Regions from separate parts of the Undibacterium sp. Dicai25W genome, predicted to be linked through region 3. Evidence: predicted binding sites of a transcription regulator. Region 3 holds the regulator's gene; each other region holds the start of a gene.

Region 1 (4,290 bases), on a different contig from region 3:
ACGGAGCTTCGTCGGTAACGGCGCGTATATTCCAGATGGCACCATCTTGCCTGAGAATGTATTGATTGGGGTTCATAGTTGTGCTCCGGATAATGCCTTAATGAAGGACGGCGACACATGGTTAGGATCTCCTCCAATACATTTGCCGGCACGTGAAGAAACGAAAGGCTTTCCTGAAAGCCTGACATTTAAACCATCATTTTTCCGGCGTATAGGACGAGGTTTGGTCGAGGCCTTTCGGATCATCGCGCCGCATGCCATTGTGATTGCGGTCGGTTATACAGTAGTGCTGAATTTAATGCCGCTGGCAGGTGATGATCGTTGGATGGAAGTGTTTTTGTCGTTATTGGTTGCTGGTTTGCTTTATGGTGTTGGTAGCTTTGGTTTTGTGTTGGTGTTTAAGTGGCTGCTGATTTATCGTTATAAGAAAGCCAGTGTTCCGATGTGGACTCCATTTGTCTGGCTATCTGAAGGCATTACCAATTTGTATGAAGGGGTAGCGATCCCCAATTTTATGCGCTATCTGCGCGGCACCCCATGGCTGCCGATCGCCTTTAATTTATTGGGATGCAACATCGGCAAAGGGGTATATTTAGATACGACTGATATCACTGAGTTTGATTGCGTTCGCATCGGCGATTATACTGAAATCAATGCACTGGCTTGTCCTCAGACTCACTTGTTTGAAGACCGTGTGATGAAAATTGATCATGTCACGATTGGTGAGCGGGTTTATATGGGCGCACGCAGCTCGGTGTTATACGGCGCAGAAGTGGGTAATGGGGCTAGTTTGGGAGCTTTAACGCTGGTAATGAAAGGTGAATTTATTCCGGCAAATTCAAGCTGGCGCGGCTGTCCTGCTGCAATGACGACTTAATTCCCTCTTTAGGGCTTCTGATGGAACAGCATTTGCCTGCTTTTTTATGGCCACTCCAGTCACACACAGCGCTGGAGTATTTTATTGCTAAAGATGTTGTCGTCATTTATATCACCGTTCCAGAAAATATTGAACGCGATGTGGCCAGACAATCTCTGCGCCTGGCCTTAACAGAAATGCTGGTTGCCGCATTCGATTGCCCTGCGCAGCAGATACGCATAATAAGCATCATTGCTAAAGGGAACTTTGCGCTTGTTGGAGAACAAGAATTGTTTATTTCTATGAGTTATGAGGCGGGGATTGCCATTGCCGCTATCAGCGCCAAAAATCAGCTTGGCATCGACATTCTTCGATTAACACCAGAAATAGAATGGCAAGACCTTGCTCGTTTGTACCTTGGGGAGCAAAAAACTTCAGAGATTCTTGCTGCTCCTGTCCTAAATCAATTTAGATTATTTACAAAATATTGGACGCAACTTGAAGCCAAACTCAAATCCAACGGAATGACTTTGACAGAACACGAGAACCAAATCAGTGCCGCAAATCATCATCTGCTTGCGGACACTGAATTATTTTTGCTCCAAGTCCCGGAAACTTATGTTGCCAGTCTTGCTCTGTCGGCTATGCAATAAGTTTTACTTAGCGTGACAGCTCAAGCATTTCAAATTTAAGGTACTTGGCAAGTATCATCACTACTACTTCATCCCAAATATAAAGTTTAGCATCGCCTCTTTGGTCTGATCCACTTACATTTGCAGAGCATCACCATTTTGCCTTAGACAAAATAATCAGCCATTTTTTGCAAAATAAAATTTCTAAATGACCTGCTTGCACACCGCTAGAGCAATCAAATACAGGGTTTACATGGTAAGCGCGCTGTCTGTAATCACGACATACGAAAATCTCACGGCGCCCCAAACGCATCAAAAAAGAAGTTGGTGCCAATTGCAAACTGAATCGTGTATCGAAAGCTTGTTGTATGTATGCCATGGTGAATCTCCGTGTCGGTAGATAATACAAAAATATCATGAAGGACATCTTCGAAACTTTTTATAATCACTGCGCTCGTCTTTTGTCCATGGAAAGTACTTTAACATAAAATACTGTATATGCAATCAGTATTTGTTCTATTGTTGCTTATCTCTGACATGTAAATATCTCTTCAAAATATCTGACGTGCTTGCTGGTATTGGTTTAGCGGGCATTTCCATTGATTTTTAAAAAATCTTTTGAAGTTTCGTGGATAACACAATATACTGTATATTTAATCAGTATATTGTGTTATCTTATGCTTACTCAACCTCCATTGCCAATCAGTCGCACTCATTTGCCGGGTGGAATGGAGAGTTTTCACCCTGATATTTGGCGCGCATCACAATTAGCCCAAGATAACCATGCTACGTTGAGCAGCGGCTATGTGGCGTTGAATGAAGAATTACCAAATGGTGGCTGGCCTTTAGGGCAACTCATTGAGATTCTGGTCGCGCAAGCTGCAACGACAGAAATCAAACTGCTGCTACCTGCTTTAAGAAACTTAGGGAACCGTCCCGTTGCGCTACTCGCGCCACCACATATCCCGCTGGCCTGTGCCTACCAGGCAGAAACGAGCATGAACATTCCTTTGCTATGGATAGCCAGCGCTAAACACATCGACAGTTTGTGGGCTGCAGAGCAAATTCTTAAAAATGGTAGCTGTGGTGCCTTATTGTTCTGGCAAACACAAATTAAAACAGAAGCCTTGCGACGATTACATTTGATCGCTCAAAAATCGCAAACTTTGTTTGTTGTTATACGCCCCTTGCAAGCTGCGCAATCGCCATCTCCCGCAGTGTTGCGACTGGCGCTCAAGCCTCAGGCATCGGGAATACAAGTTGATATACTCAAGCGGCGTGGCGCTGTCAGCGATACACCTTTGTTTTTATATCTGAACAATCACCCTTACCTGACTCTGAAATCTACTGAGTATACGCATCCCGACAAGATCAACAGGTTTGGTAAAGACGTTGATTTTCTCAGTAGCTTGAAAAATGAATTATCAAAAGAGGCAGCAAAAGATCTACACAGTTCTGCCGGCGTTAAATGAGTTACCGCTATGCCTGACGCCATCCGCTTCACCAGAAAAGCACCGATCAACAAACCTGCACCGCATAGCGAGACATTGTGTATTGCAGTGCATTTACCGGCACTGCAGCTGGAAGTATTTGTTCCGCTTTGGCAGCAAGTAGAACGTGAGTCTGCAAGCGTCGTCTTAAAACAAAACCGCGTGATCGCTATGTCGGATGATGCACGCAAGGCAGGTGTGCGAGCTGATATGCGGCGCGGTGGCGTGCAGATGCTCTTACCGGAGGCACAGTTTTTTGTACAAGATAGTGAAAGAGAAGCTGCAGCGATATCGGCTATCGCACTGGCTTTACTGCGCTACACCCCACAAGTCAGTATTGCCGACAATGCGAGCATCTTGCTCGACATCGGCGCCAGCCTTCGATTATTTGGTGGCTTACGCTCCTTGCGCCAGCAAATCCGATCCACCGTTAATACTCTAGGCTATAGCCTGACAACAGGATGTGCGCCGACAGCCAAATCTGCATGGTTATTTGCCATTCATGCTGCACGCCATCAACACCGTCAACGTCAGGGGCATGTTTGTTTGCAGATATCACGTTTGCACAAGGCACTGGATCAGTTGCCCATACACTTATTGATGAACGCACTTGCGTGGCAGGATTTTTTACATGGACTAGCATGTTATCGGCTGGCAGATTTACGTGCCCTGCCACGTCCGGGTCTGCAACGTCGATGCGGCAAGACCTTGCTGGAGGAGCTGGATCAAGCCTATTCTTTGCACTCAGCACCACAAATATGGGTAGTTGCCGATCCGGAATTTCATGCCAGACTTGAACTACCAGATCGACTGGACAGTACCGACGCCTTATTTAGTTACAGCCGCAACCTATTGTGTCAATTATCAGGATGGCTCAATGCCCATCACCTGGCGGTCAAACAGATACGTCTGGAATTACAGCATGAGCGTGGTCGTCAGGCTGTGCCGCCCAGCATGCTCGATATTCAACTCGCCGAAGCAAGTTGGCAAGAAGCGCACTTGCTGCCACTATTTAAAGAAAAGTTAGCACACCTCCACTTACCAGCAGCCGTAATTGCTCTAAGCTTGCATGCTCCTCATACGGTAGCACTGGAAGTGTCTAGCGATTCTTTGTTCCCTGATACCTTGAGCAAGCCGGAAGAGCACCAACACTTACTGGCGCTCCTGGTAGCGCGGCTAGGTGCCAATCATGTGTTGCGCCCATTCCCCAAGGCAGATCACCGGCCTGAAATCGCTAATCAATGGATATCGGTGATGCACAACGATAAGCTATCCGATAAAAAAGTAGCTTCTACCTCATTATTAAGACCCA
Region 2 (4,290 bases), on a different contig from region 3:
ATGTGAGTGGCGTACGTAGTTCATGGCTGACCACGGAAATAAATTCGGTTTTGAGTTGATGCATGCGCAGACGATCGCTGATGTCCATAGTGAACGCTACCCATTCTTGCTGGGAGTTTTCCAGATGATTGACACCAACCAAAACAGGAATAGAGCGACCATCCGCATGCCTGAGCATGATCTCAAACGACGAAGTGGTGCCAGTCGTTTGAAGTTCATTATATGCTTGCATGCAAATGTATTGATCAGATTCTGACATCAGCTTACGCCAGAAATAGCTCTCACCGATAATTTGTTCTCGCGTATAGCCGCACAGCTGGCAGAAAACTTGATTCACGTCCAATAGGCGCTTACGTTGATTGCCATGCACGATACCGATCAAGCTTGAATTCATCAGACGTTGCAAGCGACCTTCGCTGTCACGCAATGCATCGAGTGTGCGTCTTTGTTCCGTGATGTCTTCGATCATCCAGACCGTACCTTTGTGGTAGGTTTCTGATGATAAAGCGCGACCAGCGACCCGTGCAAAAAATGCTTCACCGTTATTGCGATGCAAGCGCCATTCGATTTCGACTAATTCATCGGCGAGTAATTTGGGAATGACCGCATCGCCAAAGGCTTCATAGTCATCCAGATGTTGATATAAGAAAGAAGTTTTGACGCCTATCATCGATTGCGCATCGGGAAAGCGACAAAGCTCGGCCAAGGCCTGATTTGCCCTGACAATCACATCATTGCTGACGAACATGATGCCCACCGGTGCATTGGCGATCAGAATTTCTAGTTCTCTGGCTAATTCTTTGTAGCGATTTTTGCTGGCATTGAGGAGTTCCTGATTCAGCATCAATTCTTCTTCAATGCGCTTACGTTCAGTGATATCAATATGCGTGCCGACCATGCGCACTGCGCGTTGATTGGTATCCCATTCGACTACCGCCCCGATCGACATAATCCAGCGCCATTCCCCGGCTTTATTTTTTTGTCGGAATTCTGCGTGGTAATCAATTGTTCCTCGCGAGGCAAAATGTTTTTGATACGCGTTCCTCAGATTTGCCACATCATCTTTATGTACGCCATCAGACCAGAAATAATTCCAAAATTGCGAAGAGTCAGGAAAATCCTCTGCTGAGTAACCAAGCATTTGCAAATATTCCGGACTGAAGGTACTTTTACCCGACTGTAAATTGATATCGTACAAGCCCTGATTCGAGGCTTTCATTACCAGCCGCATCTGTTGTTCGGCAGCGAGTAATTTTTGTTCCGTGAGTTTGCGTTCGGTATTGTCGCTGATGAAACCATGCCATAACACGCTGCCATCGGCCTGCTTCTCTGGTGTCGCATCACCGGCTAACCAACGTTCGCCGCCGTCAGTGCGTAAAACACGATATTCATGATGCCAGATGGTGAGTTCTGCTGCGGAACGGCGTATGCCGATGATTAAATACGCTAAATCATCAGGATGTATTTTTCGATACAAAATACTGGCGTCATTGATTAACTGTTCTGCTGTTATCTCAAACAATTGCTCAACGGCTGCGCTGACGTACTTGAAGGAAAATTGATGTTCGGAATAGCGTTGGAACTGAAAAAACATACCCGGCAAAAAGCGCGAGAAGTTACTCAGCAAGGTATGACTTTTTTCCAACTCATCCTGCGGCGGTAAGGACGGCATGGAGGAGTCGATCGCGATCAGGTTTGATTTTCCAGTCATAGCCTTGCCCGCACAGTTTACTGATAAAAGGGAACACTAAGTTTGCAGTCTAGTGCCTGTAATGCAAGCTTCGTGTGGCGTTACAAAGATCGTCGGTACTGCTTAAACTTGAGGGAAAATGCTGACTGACAAACAAATAAACGATGCTTTTTGTCTGCCAGCCTTGTTACATGATTACTTTACTATTTTATAATAAAAATCTCATTGACGTTGAGTGATGATCTGATTAAAAAAATCATAAACACCTTGTTCGCTCATTCGTCGCGCATTCGATAGCTCACCACCTTTTGAAGCATACAGGACGGTATTGTCTGGTTTCAACACCACCGCGGCAGGAATGCCCTTTTTGATCGGGTTGCCATAGCTATTGGCCAGATCCTGATTTTTATCGAATTGGCCAACATCGACTTTGACGACCACAAATTTGCTGGCGATTAAGGCCGCGCTTTGACCTTGCATAGATTTACTTAATTCCAGGCAATCTTTGCACCAGTTGGCACCAAAAATAACCAATACATCTTTTTTCGCTGTTTTGGCTTCTACCAGCGCTTTGGTAACCATCGCTGGTGCATCTGCTGTTTCATCGTAAGGATGGGTGATGTCAGCATGCGCAATATTTAAACTCAAACTCAGAGCAAAACTAGCAAGTAAAGAGAGAATTTTTTTCATGATCAAAATCTAAAAAGAGAAGAATAACTCAATAGTGACGTAAATCAGTTGGTTTGTCATTGGACATGCAGTCACAAATACTGATTTTATATACAGTAATTTGCATAATTTCGGCTAAAATAGGGCATTCCTTTTACGCCTGATTCTCCGAGTTGAAAAAAATCATCCATTGCGACTGTGATTGTTTCTACGCGTCAATAGAGATGCGGGATGATCCGTCTCTTCGTGGTCGTCCTTTGGCCGTTGGAGGACGGCCGGATCAGCGCGGGGTAGTGGCAACTTGTAATTATGAAGCGCGACGCTTTGGTATTCACTCTGCAATGCCAATGTCGCAGGCATTACGCCGTTGTCCGGATCTGGTGATATTACCGCCAGCGATGGAAAAATATCGCATTGCTTCACGTCAAATTTTGGATATCTACCGCGATTACACCGATGCTGTCGAACCTTTGTCGCTAGATGAAGCGTATCTGGATGTCAGTCAATCCTCACAGCACCATGGCAGCGCAACGCTCATTGCCCAAGAAATTCGTGCTCGCATTGCCGATACAGTAGGCATTACAGCTTCAGCCGGGGTCGCTCCAAATAAATTTCTCGCCAAAATTGCCAGTGACTGGAATAAACCGGATGGCATGTTTGTAATCTTGCCCGATCAGGTACATGATTTTGTTACAGCTTTACCAGTGAAACGCTTATTTGGTGTTGGAAAAGTAACCGCGGCAAAGTTACACAGTATGGGAATTCACGAATGTAAAGACTTGCTAACATGGTCGTTGGCTGATTTAACTTTGCATTTTGGTAAGCTTGGAAACAACTTATACCAGCTTTGTCGTGGTATCGATTTGCGTGAAGTGGACACCAGTTCCGAACGTAAATCGGTCAGCGTTGAAGAAACTTATACCAACGATTTACCTGACCTCGCAGCCTGTGTGGCAGAAATGCCGGAGTTATATACTTCGCTTGAACGGCGCGCGGACAGGGCGGGTGCTATCCCTCATATTCATAAACTTTTCGTGAAAATACGTTTTTCAGATTTTCGTGTCACCACGGTGGAGTGTGTGGGTAAAAACATGAGCCAGGAGGTCTATGGTCACTTATTAGAAACCGGCTTTGCTCGACGGCATTTACCGGTGAGGTTGTTGGGACTCGGGGTCAGGCTAGCTGAGATTGATAAGGGGAGCAGCGGGCAATTAACTTTGTTTTGACGACAAGCTGCGTAGCAAAAAGAGCCTGATATTCATTGAAGTAGCCGGACGGTACCTTTGTCAATGCATGTATTTATTTCTGAGTCTGTCCATTAATCCGGATTGCTTCACTTTTTCAAACGCTTTACGGATTTTTCTTACCAGAACCGGATCGCTTTGCTTGTTCAGTGCGAAGTAATAGCTACTTTTATCATCTAACACCAGCACAGGTTCTAGCTCGTTGGGGTTGCGTTTTTCTTTTTTCATCTGATATGCCGCGCTCCAATCCAGGGAAATGATCAAATCGATTCTACCGACTAATAATTTTTTTAGATTTGATTCTGCAGTCGGCGCATAGTCTATTGCAGTGTCCGGCACATTATTATTTTTTAAAAACGTTTTCCCGGATGCCATTTCGCGAACCAGACCAATTTTGTAATGAAAGCTATCAGCGACAGTTTTGACTTCAATGTCTGTGCGACTTTTGAGTTTGTATAAGTAGATCTGTCTTGAACTAATAGGGCCTATCCATTCAAATAACTCCTCGCGATCAGCATTACGGGTGGTCGAAAAAATCAGCGTATTGGGCTGCGTTGTCGCCATTTGATAAGCGCGTGCCCATGGCAAAATATTGACCGTCGATTTGATCTTCGCTTCTCGCAAGACCGCCTCAATAAGCTCAGTTGAATAGCCGGTGGCAACACCATGATCCGCGTAATCGAGTGG
Region 3 (4,290 bases):
CGAGCCATACGTTGTGGGATCAAGAAGTTACGAGCGTAACCGTCTTTCACTTTAACTACATCACCAAGGTTGCCGAGATTAACGACTTTATCCATCAGAATAACTTGCATATTTTTCTCCTAGTACTTGTCGTCAATTACGCGTTATGCAGATCTGTGTAAGCCAACAACGCTAAATAACGTGCGCGCTTGATCGCTGTATCAACTTGACGTTGGTACTTAGCTTTAGTACCTGTCAAACGTGCTGGCATAATTTTGCCGTTTTCTTGCACGAAATCTTTCAATGTGTCGATGTCTTTGTAATCAACTTGTTCTACACCTGCTGCTGTGAAGCGGCAGAATTTTTTGCGTTTGAACAAAGGATTTTGTTGCTGACGCTTTTGCTTCAATTTGCTTTTATCAAATTTTTTACCGAATGCCATTTTAGGCTCCTAATCTAGTAAATTCGTCCCGATTTCATTAATGTGAAACACGAGACTTTTGCTGTTGCGATTTTTACGTGCTAAAAATCCAGCGAACACCATTTCAACATCGAGAGGCAAATCATCAAATTCTTTTGAAATATTTCCAGCTGCCTGGGCATTTATTTCAAATTCTACTTTTCGATCAATATTTGCTTCTGTTTGCTGCGAACCATGTATCAGCACTGCTGCTGCAATAGGTACCCCTGCTGGCGTATATCGCAAGGCTGATTTCTCAACAATGCGCGCCACGAGTTTTAATTGGTTCACTTTCTTTTTATACGACCTTCTTCAAATCAAAAATTAAGCAGCTGGTGCTTCAACGCGCTGTGCTTTAGCTGCGTCTTCTTTTTGAACAGCTTTCATCATTGGAGATGGTGCTGTTTCAGCTTTTTTCATTTTGACTGTCAGGTGACGCAGAACGGCATCATTGAATTTGAATGCTGTTTCCAGCTCAAGCAATGTTTCTGCATCGCACTCGATGTTCATGCAAACATAGTGTGCTTTAGCCAATTTTTGAATCATGTAAGCCAATTGACGACGGCCCCAATCTTCAACGCGGTGAACTTGACCACCACGTGCAACAACGCTAGCTTTGTAACGTTCGATCATCGCAGGAACTTGCTCGCTTTGATCGGGATGTACGATAAATACGATTTCATAATGACGCATATATTCTCCTTGTGGACAATAAAATAGCCTGCCTCGGCGTCAAGACGAGTGCAGGAAGAGGAAAGCCGACGATAATAACTCACTTTTTTGATTTATTCAATTATTTCAAGCACATAGATTGTAAAAGCACATAAAACATGGCTTTTTTAGAATATATGCAACATTTCACGGTCACTGTACGCACTGAAAATAAAACTAAACACAATAAGAAGCGCCGCAACACCGTTGAAGAATTTTTGCTTAAATCCCAATTAAATCAAAAATTCCCTTGCACATATTGCTCCACTGTATAAAAATACAGACTGTCTATACATACAGCGCTATTACGGCGCGGCACATCCCATGCTAAAGCTCACCGCCCGCCAGGAGCAGATCCTGAACCTCATCAAGGACGCCATCCAGAACACCGGCTTCCCTCCGACCCGCGCCGAAATTGCGACTGAGCTAGGATTTCGCTCCACCAATGCAGCTGAAGAACATTTGCAAGCACTCGCCAGAAAAGGCGTGATAGAAATCGCCGCCGGCACCTCGCGCGGGATACGCCTGTTAGAGTCGGAATTATCGAACCACATCACAGGTCCATCCTTCAATCTACCGCACCCTGCAAGCATACAGTTTAGCTTGCCACTCGTAGGGCGTGTAGCCGCGGGCTCACCAATTTTGGCGAGCGAACACATAGAAGCAAGCTACCAGGTAGACCCAGCTTTATTCTCAGCTAAACCAGATTTTTTACTCAAGGTACGCGGCATGTCTATGCGCGATGCTGGCATTCTGGATGGCGATCTGCTAGCAGTCAAAAAAGCCGATAGCGCCCGTAATGGCCAAATTATCGTCGCGAGACTGGGTGATGATGTCACCGTTAAACGCTACAGAAAAACCGGCAACCAAATCGAGTTAATCCCGGAAAATCCCGATTATTCCACCATTAAAATCAGTGATCAGGAAGCAGATTTTTCATTGGAAGGCCTAGCTGTGGGTTTGATGCGGAACTGGGTTTAAGCCACAAAAAAATACGCCGAGTCAAATCGGAAGTATCCGTACGGAAATTTTTCGACACATTAAAATTAGACGTACGGTATTCCACGGCATTTACTAAGTTCAATACCGATCACCACCAGATTGACACACCGCCCCATCCAATTCACCCAAACAGCATTGCGGCACGTACTACACCTACTCAACAAACTGACTAACTTCGGAAGCTAAATTGACAATAATTTTTTATGTTGACCGACTTAGTTGCACCCGTTGCTGACGTTGACGAACCTGAATAGATTAAGGTGTTGATTCTCAGTGAATATTGACGAGCCGACGCCAACAGGTTTGAAAACTCTAGTTAATCGTAGGGCTCCCAGAGAGGTGATTGAAGAATTCACCACCGTCTGGAGTACAAAATGAACGAAAAATCCAGTCTCCCACCCTGTTATCCACCACATGAATAAACGGAAGCGGGGCTTTTGACGCGGATGTGAGAATACGCACTTCCACTTTACCCTCACTCAAGAGTCTAAATATGATGTCTTGAATTTCATTAATAACATTAGAATCTTGAAGAAGATACTTTTCTATGTGCGTATCTTCCTTGATCGGCATGTCAGCTTCAACCTTCTTAAGAAGCGAGTCATAGTATGAACCAGCGTTTGGATATTTTTCGACTTGCGATTTAATATGCTGAATTAATATTTGCGGAGAAATAATAATAACGTACTGAGACCAAATGTGATAAAAAAACGGCCCATCCACATGTCGGCCGAGCAAAATCTTGTGTATTACCCTGTTTGCACCAGGTTGCGAAGAGCAACCAATGTTCGGAGGCGTCTCATTTTTTTCGGACGAAGCTTCCTGGTAAATTTCGTTAGCTTTACCATAAGCTGCGCTTGACAAGAGCATAACAAAAAGAAGAGCGTGTTTTACATTCATGATTTCTTTGGCTGATATAACTTCACCTGCTGGCACCGCTTGTTGTTGGTCGTCATTTATAGCTTATATAATAACTTAATTACTCGGCAGCGCACCCATAGTTGACGCTCAATGTTCGCATACGGTCCGACATCTAACTCATCAATACTGAAAATCTGATAAATGTGTGCAACTCGAAAACACAACATCGCCGGATTTAAGCTAATGCACATCACCTTACAGCAAGCTGCTGATTAGTTGGGATAGCCCTATAAGTTCGAAACACCCAATGTATCTCAGGTGCAGTTTTTCCAATAGTCACAGCTACAGAAACAAATCCTGAAAATAAAAACGCCCGAAATATATTCAGGCGCTTTTAGACTTCACAAAGATATTCGTGGTTATTTAATGCTTCACAACCGTTAAATCTTTAGTTGCATCAACCGCCGGAGCAGCCGCCACTTCTGCTTCAGTTTCCGGCAGTGGTTCAGGTTGGCGCTCGAGAGCGATTTCGAGCACTTTATCGATCCAACGCACTGGCACGATCTCCAGCTTGTTTTTGACGTTATCAGGTATTTCTGCCAGATCTTTTGCATTCTCTTCTGGGATCAATACCGTTTTGATGCCGCCGCGATGTGCTGCCAGCAACTTTTCTTTGAGACCACCAATTGGCAATACTTCGCCACGCAAGGTAATCTCACCCGTCATTGCCACATCTGCGCGAACTGGAATGCCCGTAAACACGGACACCAATGCAGTGGTCATCGCAATACCAGCCGATGGTCCATCTTTTGGCGTTGCCCCTTCAGGGACGTGAATGTGGATATCACTTTTCTCGAAAACATCTGCCTTGATACCTAGTCGTTTAGCACGACTACGAACCACAGTACGAGCTGCCTCGATCGATTCCTTCATTACGTCACCCAAAGTACCGGTACGTATCACGCCACCTTTACCTGGCATTGCTACAGCTTCAATCGTCAACAGATCGCCACCCACTTCAGTCCAGGCCAGACCAACCACTTGCCCGATTTGATTTTCTTTGACTGCCACACCAAAATCGTAACGACGAACACCGAGGTATTTGTCCAGATTTTTTGAAGTGATTGTGGCTTTTTTCTCATTTTTCTTGAGCAAAAGCATTTTCACGACTTTGCGGCAAATTTTGGAAATCTCACGCTCAAGCGAGCGTACACCTGCTTCACGGGTGTAGTAGCGAATGATGTCGCGAATCGCACTTTCTGCAATGCTAATTTCAG

The links. The regulator LexA, encoded in region 3, represses DNA repair genes until DNA is damaged. The targets are predictions, from matches to a motif close to ACTGTATNNNNATACAGT.
Region 1: the regulator LexA is predicted to act here: its motif matches at 2,133-2,150, upstream of imuA (translesion DNA synthesis-associated protein ImuA).
Region 2: the regulator LexA is predicted to act here: its motif matches at 2,460-2,477, upstream of dinB (DNA polymerase IV).

The regions. Positions count from the first base shown of each region.
Region 1 is NZ_JBMPOQ010000011.1:59,075-63,364, forward strand. It holds gene ACO0KY_RS13290 (Pls/PosA family non-ribosomal peptide synthetase) at 1-877, shown strand, start outside; gene ACO0KY_RS13295 (hypothetical protein) at 898-1,509, shown strand; gene ACO0KY_RS13300 (hypothetical protein) at 1,640-1,867, opposite strand; gene imuA (translesion DNA synthesis-associated protein ImuA) at 2,166-2,960, shown strand; gene ACO0KY_RS13310 (Y-family DNA polymerase) at 2,970-4,290, shown strand, end outside.
Region 2 is NZ_JBMPOQ010000016.1:70,760-75,049, reverse strand. It holds gene ACO0KY_RS15680 (PAS domain-containing sensor histidine kinase) at 1-1,711, opposite strand, end outside; gene ACO0KY_RS15675 (thioredoxin family protein) at 1,913-2,380, opposite strand; gene dinB (DNA polymerase IV) at 2,533-3,585, shown strand; gene ACO0KY_RS15665 (substrate-binding periplasmic protein) at 3,646-4,290, opposite strand, start outside.
Region 3 is NZ_JBMPOQ010000006.1:3,139-7,428, reverse strand. It holds gene rplI (50S ribosomal protein L9) at 1-110, opposite strand, end outside; gene rpsR (30S ribosomal protein S18) at 137-421, opposite strand; gene priB (primosomal replication protein N) at 431-730, opposite strand; gene rpsF (30S ribosomal protein S6) at 764-1,132, opposite strand; gene lexA (transcriptional repressor LexA) at 1,475-2,131, shown strand; gene ACO0KY_RS08725 (hypothetical protein) at 2,465-3,088, opposite strand; gene lon (endopeptidase La) at 3,437-4,290, opposite strand, start outside.